Labilibaculum antarcticum: one gene and its partner. The protein of the gene in region 2 interacts with the protein of the main gene of each other region in a pairwise test. Links are inferred from orthologs where the notes say so. Each region holds a gene or a part of one and is shown on either strand. Other genes may lie near its edges. The genes, in order: rlmB and tsaE.

Region 1 (6,826 bases), 640 kb from region 2 along the record:
AATTGAAACATCTTCCGAGGTAATAATAGAAAAATTTAAAGACATTACCGGAATTACGGAGAGAAAATATGCCTCTGATGATCAGGTAAACTCTGATCTTGCATATTTAGCAGCAAAGGATGCTTTAGAATCATCTAAAATAGATAAAGAAAGTTTAGACTATATAATAGTTGCTCACAATTTTGGGGATGTTAAACCAAACTCTACGCTAACAAATCAATTGCCTAGTTTAGCTGCAAAAGTTAAAAATCTTCTTCAAATTGAGAATCCTAAAACGATAGCTTACGATGTTTTATTCGGATGTCCGGGTTGGATTCAATGTATGATTCAAGCGAATTACTATATCAAATCGGGCGATGCTCAACGAGTATTGGTAATTGGATCAGAAACCTTATCAAGAGTTTGTGATCCGCACGACAGAGACAGTATGATTTATTCTGATGGTGCAGGTGCTGCAATATTGGAAGCATGTGAAGCAGAAGAAGCATCGGGGATTTTATCTCATGCTATGAGAACTGACACCATTAGTGAAGCTTTCTTTTTGCGTGCAGACATTTCAGACAATCCTGATTTCGCGGGAAACAGCAATAGTCTTTTTATTAAAATGTATGGTCGTAAAATCTACGAATATGCCATTTCCAATGTTCCTGGTGTAGTAAAGGAATGTATTGACAAAGCTGGATTGGATATTAAGGACATCAAAAAAATCCTTATTCATCAGGCCAACGAAAAAATGGATGAGGCCATTGCCAAAAGACTATTCCGTTTGTATCAGGAAAAAACTGTTCCTAAAAACATCATGCCAATGATCATTAAAGAAATGGGGAATAATTCAGTAGGTACTGTACCAATTCTTTACGATCAAATTTCAAAAGGCAAATTAGAAGATCATAAACTTAATGAAGGTGATTATATTGTTTTTGCTTCGGTTGGTGCCGGCATGAGCATTAACGCTTTCCTATATAAGGTTTAATTCATTGTATTTAATCCTCTAAAATGATAAATACTTCTTTTTTTAATCATTTTTAAAAAGATTTTAAAAATGGCTTGTATTCGAGAATTAAATTTAGCAAATTAGCAGAGCTGAATCTGAAATATGCAAGGGAATTAGGAGATAGAGGAGAAAGACGATATTCAGAAGTCAGAATCAAACTGCATTCTAACCCTAATATTACTATAGATAATTACCCGATCAAATTCGTTTGATTCGGGTAATTCTTTTTTAAGGAAAACCATCCTGCCGGAGAAATAATCCAAATTAGATGTGAAGGAAAACAAGCTGAAAAAATACCACTACCTTTCAGTCTCTAAAAACATTTAATCTGATGCATTCAATATACACTTTAGCAATTCTTATTTGTCTGGTAATTGCCATTATATTCTTCTTGAGTCTGCTTTATACAAGTATCACCTTTTGGAGGGAGAATGAAAAAAGAGCCACTTTCCGAGCTCTTTTAATTACGCTGGTTTTACCGGTTCCCTATCTCCTCTGCTGGTATTATTCATGGGAAATAGCAGCTTTAGTTCTAAGTATTGATCTTCTTCTTACCCTGTTCGCATTTGCAATTCCTTTTACAACGACTAAGAATATTTGCGGTGATTTTCCAAAAACCCAAATTGACGAACGAGACATCATGTTCTCAAGAAATGAGTTAAAAGTTGATACGGAAAGATATAAGGAATACTACCAGAATCATCCCGATAAGGAAGAGTTAGACAGTAAATTTCGAAAAGAAGCAGGATTACTCAATAAAGAATCAATCTTTTACAACAGCATGGCTTATGCAGCTTCGAATGCAAGTTTTTTTGCCGTAGATCAATTCAAGAATGCGATTGATGGTCCTGTAAATCCGGTTAAAGAGAAAATAAGTCAAGAAAAAATGCTAATTTTCCTTGAAAACTGGGGAAAGAAATTGGGAGCGCTAAACGTTGGCTTCACTAAATTATCAGATTACCATTACTACTCACATAAAGGCAGAGGAGATCGATATGGAGAAGAAATAACAAATCATCATGCCTACGCAATTGCCTTTACAGTTGAGATGACACAAGAAATGGTTGCTGCCGCACCCCAGGCATCCATTGTTATGGAATCGGGACAACAATATTTAGAAGCTGGACGAATTGCGGTACAAATGGGGCAATTCCTGCGCAATTTAGGCTACTCGGCAAAAGCTCATATCGATGGTAATTATGAAGTTTTGTGTCCTCTTGTTGCAAGAGATGCAGGTTTGGGAGAAATTGGTCGTATGGGTTTGCTGATGACACCCAAAGAAGGACCACAAGTTCGTTTAGGGGTTGTGACTACTGATTTTGAATTACCATACATGAAATGGAAGAAAAACAACAGTCTACTCGATTTCTGTAATCGATGTATGAAATGTGCTGAAGTTTGTCCAAGTCAATCAATTTCTTTTGATTCGCCCAAATTAGTAAATGGCACAAAACGCTGGCAAATAAATTCCGAAAGTTGCTTTACTTATTGGAGCAAGGCTGGTACCGATTGCGGCCGTTGCATGGCAACTTGTCCATATTCTCATCCGAATAATTTACTTCACAATTCTATTCGATGGGGAATAAAACACTCGCCACTTTTCAGAAGGATTGCAGTTCCTTTAGATGATTTCTTTTATGGCAGAAAGCCCAAATCGGCAAATATGCCAAGTTGGATTCCACAAAAAAATAAAACAAATTTGAATTCATAATTAAAAAAAAACGCAGAAATTAAATTTCTGCGTTCATATCTATATTTTATAGAAGTCTAGTTCCTTTGTCTCACCGCCTCGTATATCATTAAGGAGGCCGCAACAGATACATTCAACGATTGAATTGAACCTACAATTGGAATTTTCACCTGCTCATCAGCCAAGCGTAACAAAGCATCTTCAATACCTACATCTTCCGATCCCATTACAATTGCTGTCGCCAATGTAAAATCACCTTCAGTATAAACTTTTTCAGCCTTTTCACTTGCTGCTACAATTCGAATTCCTTCTTTCTTCAAATATCGGACAAGAGTCTTCAAATTCTGAACTCGGCAAACGGGTACGTTATACAAAGCTCCGGCAGATGTTTTAATAGAATCAGGCGTGATTTTCGCTGAATTCTTAAAAGGAATTACAATGGCATGCACACCAGCGCATTCAGCAGAACGAGCAATAGCACCAAAGTTACGCACATCAGTAATTTCATCTAAAAGAAGTAGCAGAGGTGTTTTACCTTGAGCTAATAACTCAGGTACAATTTCTTCTATTTCCTGATAAGGAATTGGAACAATTAAAGCTACAACTCCCTGATTATTATGCTGATCCAAAGTATTCAGTTTTTCCACTGGAACAAACTGAAATTCAATACCCTTTTCGCGGATCAAATCGAATAATTCTTGAAACAAAGGACCTGCTAATCCTGTTTTGATCAATACTTTTTCAATTTCCTTTTCACTTTTTATTGCTTCCATTGTTGCTCTGATTCCGAACAACATCTCTTGTCTTTGTTTAGCCATCGATTAATTTGCTTATTGGTATTTTACATTCATTGACAATTGTGGTTTTTCCTTATAAGTAAGATATCGCCACAACCATTCAAATGGTCCCATTTTATAATATTTCAGCCAAATAGTGGAAGAAATCAATTGAAAAGTCCAGATTAACAAAACCCAAATCAATAACTCTGTTCTTGAGTAACGTGCAAACATTCCAAAACCATAACTATAAAAAATAATGGAACAAATTATGGATTGACAAAGGTAGTTCGTAAAAGCCATTCGACCAACTGCTTCAAAACCTTTTGTCAAAAATTGCATGATTTTCAATTGATAAATCAAAATGATCAAGCCAATATAACCCAATGAGGAAAATAAACTACCAAAATAATTGAACTGATAGCCATATTTAAAAAAATGGATTACCTCCCATTTTGTCTCCACAATGCGATGAAATCCTTCGTTAGAAAATAAAGTTCCAATGCCAATACCTAAAATAGCCATAGAAAAATAAAACAGCTTCGATTTTTTTGCTGTTAATACTCCATTGGTAAGTAATACCATTCCTAATAGCATTACTCCGGTTGTTCTCCATAAAGACAGCATGAAAAATGAACCTATTTGATAATTCATATTTAGTTGAGCCCGTTTCACGAAAATATCAAACCAACTTCCTACTTGATACAAATCTATTTCTGCTGTTAATAATTTCGGACCAGGACTAAAATCGGCCATTACTTCTTTAGCCATTTCAGGTGGCATACTTTCAAAAGAACTACCTACTATATAAAAAAGGCCCATTGGAATTAGGAATAGTACCGCGCACATAACAATTTTCCAACTATCCTTCATCTTTCGTAGCAAAACAGCGATCAATCCCACAATGGCATAAGCAACCAGAATATCTCCAAACCATATAAAATAAGCATGCAGCATCCCAAACAAAAGTAACCACATCATGCGTCTAATATGAAATCTAGAACCATCAAGGCCCCTTTCATTAAGCCTGTTTATAAACAAAAGGATGCCTGCACCAAATAAAATGGAGAATATGGTCATGAATTTTAGTTCCACAAAAACATTCACAAAATAATATGAGAAATAATCGGAAGAAGATAACTCTCCCATTACTGATGGGTTAGTAAAAGAAGCATTGGGAAGCGCAAATAACTGAATATTTATCAACAGAATTCCCAATAGAGCAAATCCCCGAAGAATATCCAGAGATCGTATTCTTTCATTGAAAAATGTTGGCGTAGCAGAAAGCGAGGTCATTGTTTTTGTTCTAAGATAGTAATTATCCTAAAATCAACATTTCATTAATAAAATTTACTATTCTCCCTTCTCAGCGATAAGAAGCTCTAATTCTTCATTTAAATTCTCCCAATCGGACATTTCTTTTTCAAGATCTTTTTTGGCTTTCTCATATTTTGCAAACAGAGACTGATCTTGAATGTTCTCAGAATTTGCAAGCATATCTTCCATCTCGGCTATCTTCTCTTCAAACCGGGCAATATTTTCTTCAGAATTTGAGATTGCTCTTTCCATTTTGGAAATCTTTTTACTCATCTCTTTCCGCTCCAAATAATTCAATTTATTATCTGATGATGCAACTTCAACCTGAACCGAAGCAACAGTATTCTTCACTTCCAATTCCTTTAAAGAATCCATTTTCTTGGCTTGCAGAAAATCATAAATCCCCCCCAAATGCTCCTTTATCTTCTTATTAGTAAACTCATATACCTTTGAAGACAAACCATTCAGAAATTCACGATCGTGAGAAACTACGATAACCGTGCCATCAAACTGATTCAATGCTTCTTTCAAAACATCTTTCGATTTCATATCCAGATGGTTGGTAGGCTCATCGAGAACCAAAAGATTTACCGGTTCCAAAAGCAGACGAATCATGGCCAAACGAGAACGTTCTCCTCCGGATAAAACCTTTACTTTTTTATCAATATCCTCCCCTCGAAACATAAAAGCACCTAAAATACTACGAATTTTAGTCCTTACATCTCCAACTGCAACATCATCAATAGTTTCAAATACAGTTTTGTTCTCATTCAGCATTTGAGCTTGATTTTGAGCAAAATAACCAATCTTAACATTGTGTCCGAGCTTACAAGTACCAGTGTATTCGATTTCGTCCATCAGAACTTTTACCAGAGTCGACTTCCCTTCTCCATTCTTACCAACAAAAGCTAATTTCTCTCCTCTTTCAATAACGAATTCAAGCTCATTTAAAACTAAATGATCACCATATGCCTTGCTTAAATTTTTCACCTCACAAACCAAATCTCCCGATCGAGGTGCTGGTGGAAATTTCAAACTCAATTGAGAAGTGTCCTCTTCATCAATCTCAATACGGTCAATTTTTTCCAGTTGCTTAACACGAGACTGAACCTGAACCGATTTTGAAGCCTTATAGCGAAAACGTTCAATAAAATCTTCAGTATCTTTTATTTGTTTTTGCTGATTCAGATAGGTTTTGAGTTGCTGTTCGCGACGTTCAGCATGTAGAACAACATACTGAGAATAAGGAACTTTATAATCATATATTTTACCAACAGAAATTTCAACCGTTCTATTAGTGATATTATCCAAAAATGCCCTGTCATGAGATACCAATACCACTGCTCCCGGATAAGTTTTCAAAAAATCCTCCAACCACTGAATTGATTCAATATCCAAATGGTTTGTTGGCTCATCGAGAAGAAAAACATGTGGACGGCGCAACAAAATTTTCGCCAATTCTATTCGCATTCTCCATCCCCCGCTAAATTCATTGGTCTGTCGGGCAAAGTCACTTCTTAAAAATCCCAATCCAAGTAAAGTACGCTCCGATTCGGCCTCAATATTTTCGCCACCCATCATATGGTAGCGATCATTTCTATCAGTAAGTCGCTCTATTAGCTTCATGTACTCTTCCGATTCATAATCGGTTCGCTCAGCAATCTCCAAATTAATTTCAGCAATTTCCTTTTCTAAGCCCAATACCTCTTCAAAAGCTGATAAAGCCTCCTCCATTACAGTATTGCCGTCAATATGATTGACCTGTTGCGGTAAATATCCTATTTTAATCTCATTTGGCAATGAAACAATTCCTGCTGTAGGAGCTTGAAAACCGGCAAATATTTTCAGCAAAGTTGATTTTCCTGCACCATTCTTCCCAACCAATCCAATTCGGTCACGAGTATTTACAATAAAACTAACTTGCTTAAATAGGGTAAAGCCACCAAACTCAACCGTAAGATTGTTAATAGAGATCATACTAATTCAGATTTTTCTGTTAAAGCGACAAAGATAACAACAGTTATCAGTTATCGGTAATCATTAACCAGT
Region 2 (6,666 bases):
AGAAAGCAAAACTACCGTTAGAAGAAATGATAAATTAGTATCCGTAAATTCTAACTTGGATTCAACAAAGTTTGCTGTTAATTCTAACGACAATCATAAATTTATTCTTTTGGTGCCGGTACGAAAAGTGAATATTGGCAAATTACGAACAGATATTTTTAATCATGATAAAGATTTTACGGTCATAAGAGATCAGTATGATACCGATCTAAATATGATTGTTGTGAATAATGTTGGCTCTAAGTCGGAGGCAATGAATTATTTTAGAAATTTGATAAAGGATGAGTCAGTGTATGCTCAATTGGCAAATGTGGAATATCGAAATTTTGTAATTACCGAGGAAAATTTTAATAAATTTTATATCAGTAAAACACTATTTCCATATCTTGATTTCTTCAAAGAAAATTACCTGAATGATGAGACGGTTTCAGAGGTTAAGCCTATTGAAGAATTAGTTCAGGAAGGTATTTATACTTATAAAGAGGATACGCCACACTATTTTGCATTGGTTTATTCGACTGATAATGTTGATAAAAAACTGCTTTTAAACGGAATTAAAAAATACAACATAAAAACCTTAAAAATAGAGGTTCGCAGCTTGGATGAGAATCGGGAAATTCTTTTGGTTACCAACATGCGAAATAAAAAACAGGCCATGATGTATTTCAGAGCAATTGTTACGAATCGTATGCTTTTTGAACCGGTAGAGAAGGTCAACTATCGAAATTTTGTGATTTCTGATGAAAATTTAGATGTTTTTATGAAGGATGGCGATCCTGCTATCTACCTGGAATTCTTTAAGAAGTGGTATCTTAGGTAAATTTGGTGAAATAAAAGCAGGTGCTTTTCGTTACCACTAGTAGTAAGCCAGGTTGTTTCCTGGATGAAATTAAAATGAACGTTTGTGAAAGATATTACGATACTTTGGGTGGATGATGAGATTGAGTTGTTGAAACCTCATATTATTTTTTTAGAAGGGAAAGGATACATTGTAAAATCATGTAATAACGCTCATGATGCTATAGACATGGTTCGGGAGGATCATTTCGATTTGATTCTGCTTGATGAAAACATGCCAGGCATGAGTGGTCTGGAAGCCTTGGGTGAAATAAAATCGATCGATTCGGCACTTCCTGTTGTGATGATTACCAAGAATGAGGAAGAGGATATTATGGATGATGCGATTGGAAAGCAAATTTCTGATTACCTGATAAAACCTGTGAATCCAAAGCAAATATTGCTTGCCATTAAAAAAAATCTTGATAAAAAGAGATTGGTTTCGGAAAAAACAACCACAGCTTATCAGTCGCGATTCGGACAGTTGGGAATGGAGATTAATGATTGCCGCAATTTTACCGATTGGATGAAAATGTACCGGAAACTGGTGTTCTGGGAGTTGGAACTCTCCAATATTGAAGAGACGGGAATGGACGAAATTCTGCGCATGCAAAAGAATGAGGCCAACAATCTTTTTTCCCGATTTATAAAGAAGAATTATCTGACATGGCTTGAGCCAGATTGTAAAGAAAAGCCACTGTTAACACCTTCCGTATTCAAAGAAAAAGTTTACCCTTTGCTTGAAAAAGGACAAAAAGTAGCTTTTATTCTTATCGATAATTTACGCTACGATCAGTGGCAAACACTATATCCGGTAATTAACAATTACTATTCGGTGGTTGATGATGATATGTATTATTCCATCTTACCCACGGCAACGCAATATGCCAGAAATTCTATGTTCGCAGGTTTAATGCCATTGGACATTCAAAAGAAGCATCCTGGTTATTGGATTCATGAAGATGAGGATACAAGTAAAAATCTTCATGAAGAGGAATTTATTGGTTTTCAGTTGAAACGTGATTACAAGGACGTAAGCTACAATTACGAGAAAATAAATAACGAAAAAATGGGCGCTAAAGTGATGGAGAACATTAGCGCTATTCTGGAATCTCAATTGAGTGTTTTTGTTTACAATTTTGTGGATATGCTTTCGCATGCTCGTACAGAAAGCGATATGATACGTGATCTGGCTCCTGATGAGGCTGCTTATCGTTCTTTAACCCTTTCGTGGTTCGAACACTCGATGTTATTGGAATTGATTAAGAAGCTGGCCGAGAAGAATGTGAAGCTGATAATTACTACTGATCATGGTTCAATACGGGTTCAAAATGCTGTTAAGGTAATTGGCGACAGACAAACGAATGCAAACCTTCGATACAAGATGGGTAAGAATCTGAATTACAATCCAAAACATGTTTTTGAAGTAACGGATCCACGAAAAGCACTTCTGCCTCAGGTAAATGTAAGTTCTTCTTATATCTTTGCACATGGCGAGGACTTTTTGGTTTATCCGAACAACTTTAACCACTACAGTTCCTATTATCGAAATACCTTTCAGCATGGAGGAATTTCACTCGAGGAAGTTTTGGTTCCATTGATAACTCTGACTCCACGCTAGAAATTAGATATCAATTATTTTAAAAATGAGTGTATTAAAAATTAACTCCCTGAAAGAGATTAATGCCGTGGCAAAGGAATTTCTTTCACTGGTGGGAAGTAAGCGTGTATTTGCTCTTTATGGAGCAATGGGAGTGGGGAAAACGACCTTTGTAAAAGCCATTTGTGATGAAATGGGTGTAGAAGACACCATCAATAGTCCTACATTTTCGATTGTGAACGAGTATCATACTTCAAAAGAGGATATCATTTATCATTTCGATTTTTATCGGATTGAAGATGTGAAAGAAGCTTATGATTTTGGGTACGAGGATTATTTCTACAGTAATGCCATGTGCTTTATCGAATGGCCCGAAAAAATTGAATCTATTCTGCCGAATGATGCTGTAGCGGTTCTTTTTGAAGAAGAAAGTGATGGTAGTCGCACCATTACCATTCGTTAATCAAGGGATATGCATAATAGCAAAAAATTGTTTAAATTGTAGATTCATTAACTTGTTAAAATCTCTTTTAATATTACAATTTTGCATATGGCGCCACGAAGTCAAGGATCAAGGAATTTTCCGATTGGGCAAGAATTTTATCAGCCTAAAGAAGAAATGTTGGAAGTTGAACGCCGACGGAAACAGTTAGCAATCGGTATCCCAAAAGAAGAGAATAAAGGCGAAAATCGAATTTGTTTAACACCTCAGTCTGTCGAAGTTTTGGTGAATAATGGCCATGATGTAATGGTTGAGCGAGGCGCTGGTCTTGCTTCAAATTATACAGATAAAGAGTACAGCGATAATGGAGCTCTAATAGTTAATGCAAAGAGCGAGATTTATCAATGTGATGTGATCATGCAGGTTTCACCTTTTTCGTCTGCCGAAATTGATATGCTCCGAGGAAATCAAATCCTTTTTTCTGCTCTCCAAATAAAGAGTCAATGTGGTGAGAACATTCGCAAGTTAATGCAAAAGAAAGTGACTGCGATTGCGCTGGAATTGGTGAAGGATGAGCATGATTTTTTCCCGGTTGTTCGTTCCATGTCCGAGATTGCAGGAATTTCAGCCGTAATGATTGCTGGTGAATATTTAAGCAAGTCTCATGGAGGAAAAGGGGTCATGCTGGGGGGAATTACTGGAATAACACCAACCGAAGTGATTGTTTTGGGAGCAGGAACCGCTGCTGAATATGCAACGAGAGCTGCCAGCGGATTGGGTGCAATGGTGAAAGTGTTCGACGATTCAATTTATCGCCTTCGCAGATTGGAAGATCATTTAGGACATCGTGTTTTCACCTCAATTTTTCATCCTCATGTTCTTGAAAAGGCATTGGCTTCTGCCGATGTGGTAATTGGAGCCTTGCGCTACGAAAAAAATATAAGTGGTTTTATCGTTACCGAGGATATGGTTGCCAAGATGAAGCCTGGCTCAATTATTATCGACCTGAGTATCGATCAGGGCGGTTGTTTCGAAACCTCAATGATGACCACTCATAAAGATCCGGTATTTAAAAAGTTTGGTGTTTTGCATTATTGTGTACCCAACGTACCTTCTCATGTTGCCCGAACTGCCTCACTTGCTTTAAGCAATATTTGTTCTCCTTTGTTGTTGCAAATTGGACATAACGGAGGCGTTCATCAGTTTATTAAATACGATGTTGGCTTGCGTCATGGAACATATATTTACCGGGGAATCTTAACCAATCGCCGATTGGGCGATTCGTTTGGAATTTTGGCTAAAGATATCGATTTGTTGCTTGCTGCGATGTAGTTGGTGTTTCTAAGATTCTTTCAACAGCTTTCGCAAATCCATCTTCAATAACACTATCAGTTACCTGATATTTTAATCGTAATTCTTTGGGAGCATTGGCTACAACAAAACTGTGTTCACCCCAATCGAGCAGATCAAAATCATTGTAATCATTGCCTATTGCAAGCGATTCAGTGGCTTTAATTTGTAATTTGTTGCATAGCCATTGGCATCCTTGCCCTTTCGAAATGTGCTCAGGGAAAATCTCCATCCAAATGGATTCATGATCGAGTGGTGATGTGGCACGAATAATCTTGATATCAGTAAATTTTGTCTTTAACTCTTCAAACCAATCTACTCTATTAGGAAGTATGGCTAATATCTGACAAGCATCCCGTTTGGTGTCTTCCAGTTTACCTACCGGTGTAGAAAATTGCTTGTAGAGAGCCAGTCTTCTGTCAAAATCTAAATTTTTATTTCCAGTTTGATAGTACCAGAATTGATGATTCAATGGAATGGGATCTAGAATCATAAAATCAATCTCATGATCGATTAAAATTTTCGATAACTCCAAAACTTCTTCCGCTTCAATTTGTTGAGAGTAGATCAATTCCTTGGTGTCCCATTGCATGATGCCCGCTCCCGATGAGAAAATAAGATAATCAATCGGAAAATCTTCGGGCAATACCGCCAAAGCTGAATAAAGGGTTCTTCCCGTGGCAATCACCCTTATAATCTCTTTATCATGAAGACTCACCAGAGTATCGTAATCTTTTTTGCTAATGCTTCCCTGCGAAGGAAGCAAAGTGCCATCTAAATCAGTAACTACGATTTTTATTTTTGGAGTCATAAACGAAAGTTTTGGAAGAATTCTCAATTTACCGATTTAGATTGACAATTCGAAAAGAGATGATGGTTATATAGGGAAATGCATTTTCTTGATTTTCAAAAAGAAGACTCCCACCTCCCGCAAGTCTGCGACCTGTGGCGATTAGCGAGACGTAATAATCTCAATTACACAAATTCTTATTGCATTGGGTTTTCTTACTTGTAAAGTAGTTCTGAGTCGCATCATTACAAATATAGCAGTGCAAGAGATTATGCCAAAGGAAAAAGATTAATAGAAGTTGAGTTAGTTTAGACCACAAGTCACAGACATCCTGGAGGTGGTTGAGTCCACACTAAGGGAAGTACGTTAGGTTCCTATTTATATTGTTCTCTACCAGGTTTCACCTTCTCCCTACCCAAAATGAGTACAACATTCCTGTCCGTGATGGCCTGCCCGCTGTCCCTGAGCACCACCATTCTGTCCGTGAAGCGCTTTTCCACTGTCCGGGAAGACCTATTTCTTGTCCCTGAAGCACTCCGTCTTGTCCGGGATGATCTACTTCTTGTCCCTGAAACACTCCATCTTGTCCGGGATGACCCTCTTTGTGTCCCTGAGGGGCTTATCTTGAAATCGCTAAAGGGATTTAGGGGTAGGTTAAAAGGAAATTCTCTTCATCTTTTATTATGGCATATTTTAAGCGCCTAACTATTGCTCTTCTTAAATTGTTGTTAATTTTAGATGTTTCGTCCACTTACCCCAAACCCCTAAAGGGGCTTAAGGGTAGTCGTTTTTTTAGAGTTCTCTCAAATTAAATATAGCACGTTTGGAAAAGTCCCCTTTAGGGGATTGAAGCGAAGCGGAAATCGATGAAGTCCATTTAGGGGTAGAAAAGTGGAGAAGTCCAGGGGTAAGGTTAAGCCCTAAAAATAAGCCCTCACCTCCATACTGCCCACATGAATGGTTTTGCCGCCTTCGCTGTTGCGGCCATTGTACGAAACGCTCAATTGAAATAGTTTGCTAAGTTGTTGGTTGTAGCCCAGGCTCCAGGTTGTGTTGTTGCCCGGTAAAAAACCTTCCAGCATTTCGTAGGCTATCGAGCTGTTCGATTCGGAATTAAAATCAACCAGTAAATAGTTAAGCGTGGCCATTAATTGGCCGGTTTTGGCCAAGGAATATTGACAGTCGGCGCCTATGTTGTGCGTGTTCGATTTTTCAGTGGCTAAATCGTTTTCCTTGCTGTTGTAGGTGTAGTTCAATCCGAACTGAAAGGCCAATGTTGGTTGAAACTGAAGTTTCAATTCGTTTTTAATTTCCTTCAAAGAGTAATTTTTATCGGTAAACGATTCGTTGTTTAAGTTCTTCTCGCCAAAATCGGTTCGGTTGCTCAGCTGGTTCGAATCTCCAATTTTCCATTGAAAACGAAATCCGTTCTGCATGTATTTTCGGCGTTCGAAACCCTGGGTAAGCAATTGTTTGCCGTTGCTGCTTAAATGAATAATGTCCCAATTGGTTTTCGATTTGGGTTTACGATACGAAAAGGTATTCTGAAAACTTGAATTGATGGTGATGAGGTTTTCGTTGGAGGCATGAGCCAGGAAAGGATTCGCATACAGATTAAAATCATTTACCAAACTCTTTTTCGAAATG

The links.
Region 1: the proteins of tsaE (region 2) and rlmB interact in binary tests that used the Escherichia coli proteins (3 or more experiments, as listed by UniProt). The link is inferred for Labilibaculum antarcticum from one-to-one orthologs.

What each region holds. Positions count from the first base shown.
Region 1 is NZ_AP018042.1:3,167,518-3,174,343, reverse strand. Bases 1,633-4,484 are described here. They hold rlmB (23S rRNA (guanosine(2251)-2'-O)-methyltransferase RlmB), read right to left. Parts: upstream 3,503-4,484; coding sequence 2,762-3,502; downstream 1,633-2,761. Other genes in these bases: ALGA_RS12495 (DUF418 domain-containing protein), read right to left, coding at 3,515-4,484; ALGA_RS12505 (4Fe-4S dicluster domain-containing protein), read left to right, coding at 1,633-2,705. Outside these bases: ALGA_RS12510 (3-oxoacyl-ACP synthase III family protein), read left to right, coding at 1-973; more of ALGA_RS12505, read left to right, coding at 1,326-1,632; more of ALGA_RS12495, read right to left, coding at 4,485-4,756; ALGA_RS12490 (ABC-F family ATP-binding cassette domain-containing protein), read right to left, coding at 4,814-6,754. UniProt on the Escherichia coli protein: Specifically methylates the ribose of guanosine 2251 in 23S rRNA.
Region 2 is NZ_AP018042.1:2,528,949-2,535,614, forward strand. Bases 1,500-4,191 are described here. They hold tsaE (tRNA (adenosine(37)-N6)-threonylcarbamoyltransferase complex ATPase subunit type 1 TsaE), read left to right. Parts: upstream 1,500-2,483; coding sequence 2,484-2,900; downstream 2,901-4,191. Other genes in these bases: porX (T9SS response regulator signal transducer PorX), read left to right, coding at 1,500-2,458; ALGA_RS10005 (alanine dehydrogenase), read left to right, coding at 2,988-4,191; ALGA_RS10010 (HAD family hydrolase), read right to left, coding at 4,177-4,191. Outside these bases: porW (type IX secretion system periplasmic lipoprotein PorW/SprE), read left to right, coding at 1-820; more of porX, read left to right, coding at 905-1,499; more of ALGA_RS10005, read left to right, coding at 4,192-4,211; more of ALGA_RS10010, read right to left, coding at 4,192-5,040; ALGA_RS10015 (hypothetical protein), read right to left, coding at 5,940-6,666. UniProt on the Escherichia coli protein: Required for the formation of a threonylcarbamoyl group on adenosine at position 37 (t(6)A37) in tRNAs that read codons beginning with adenine.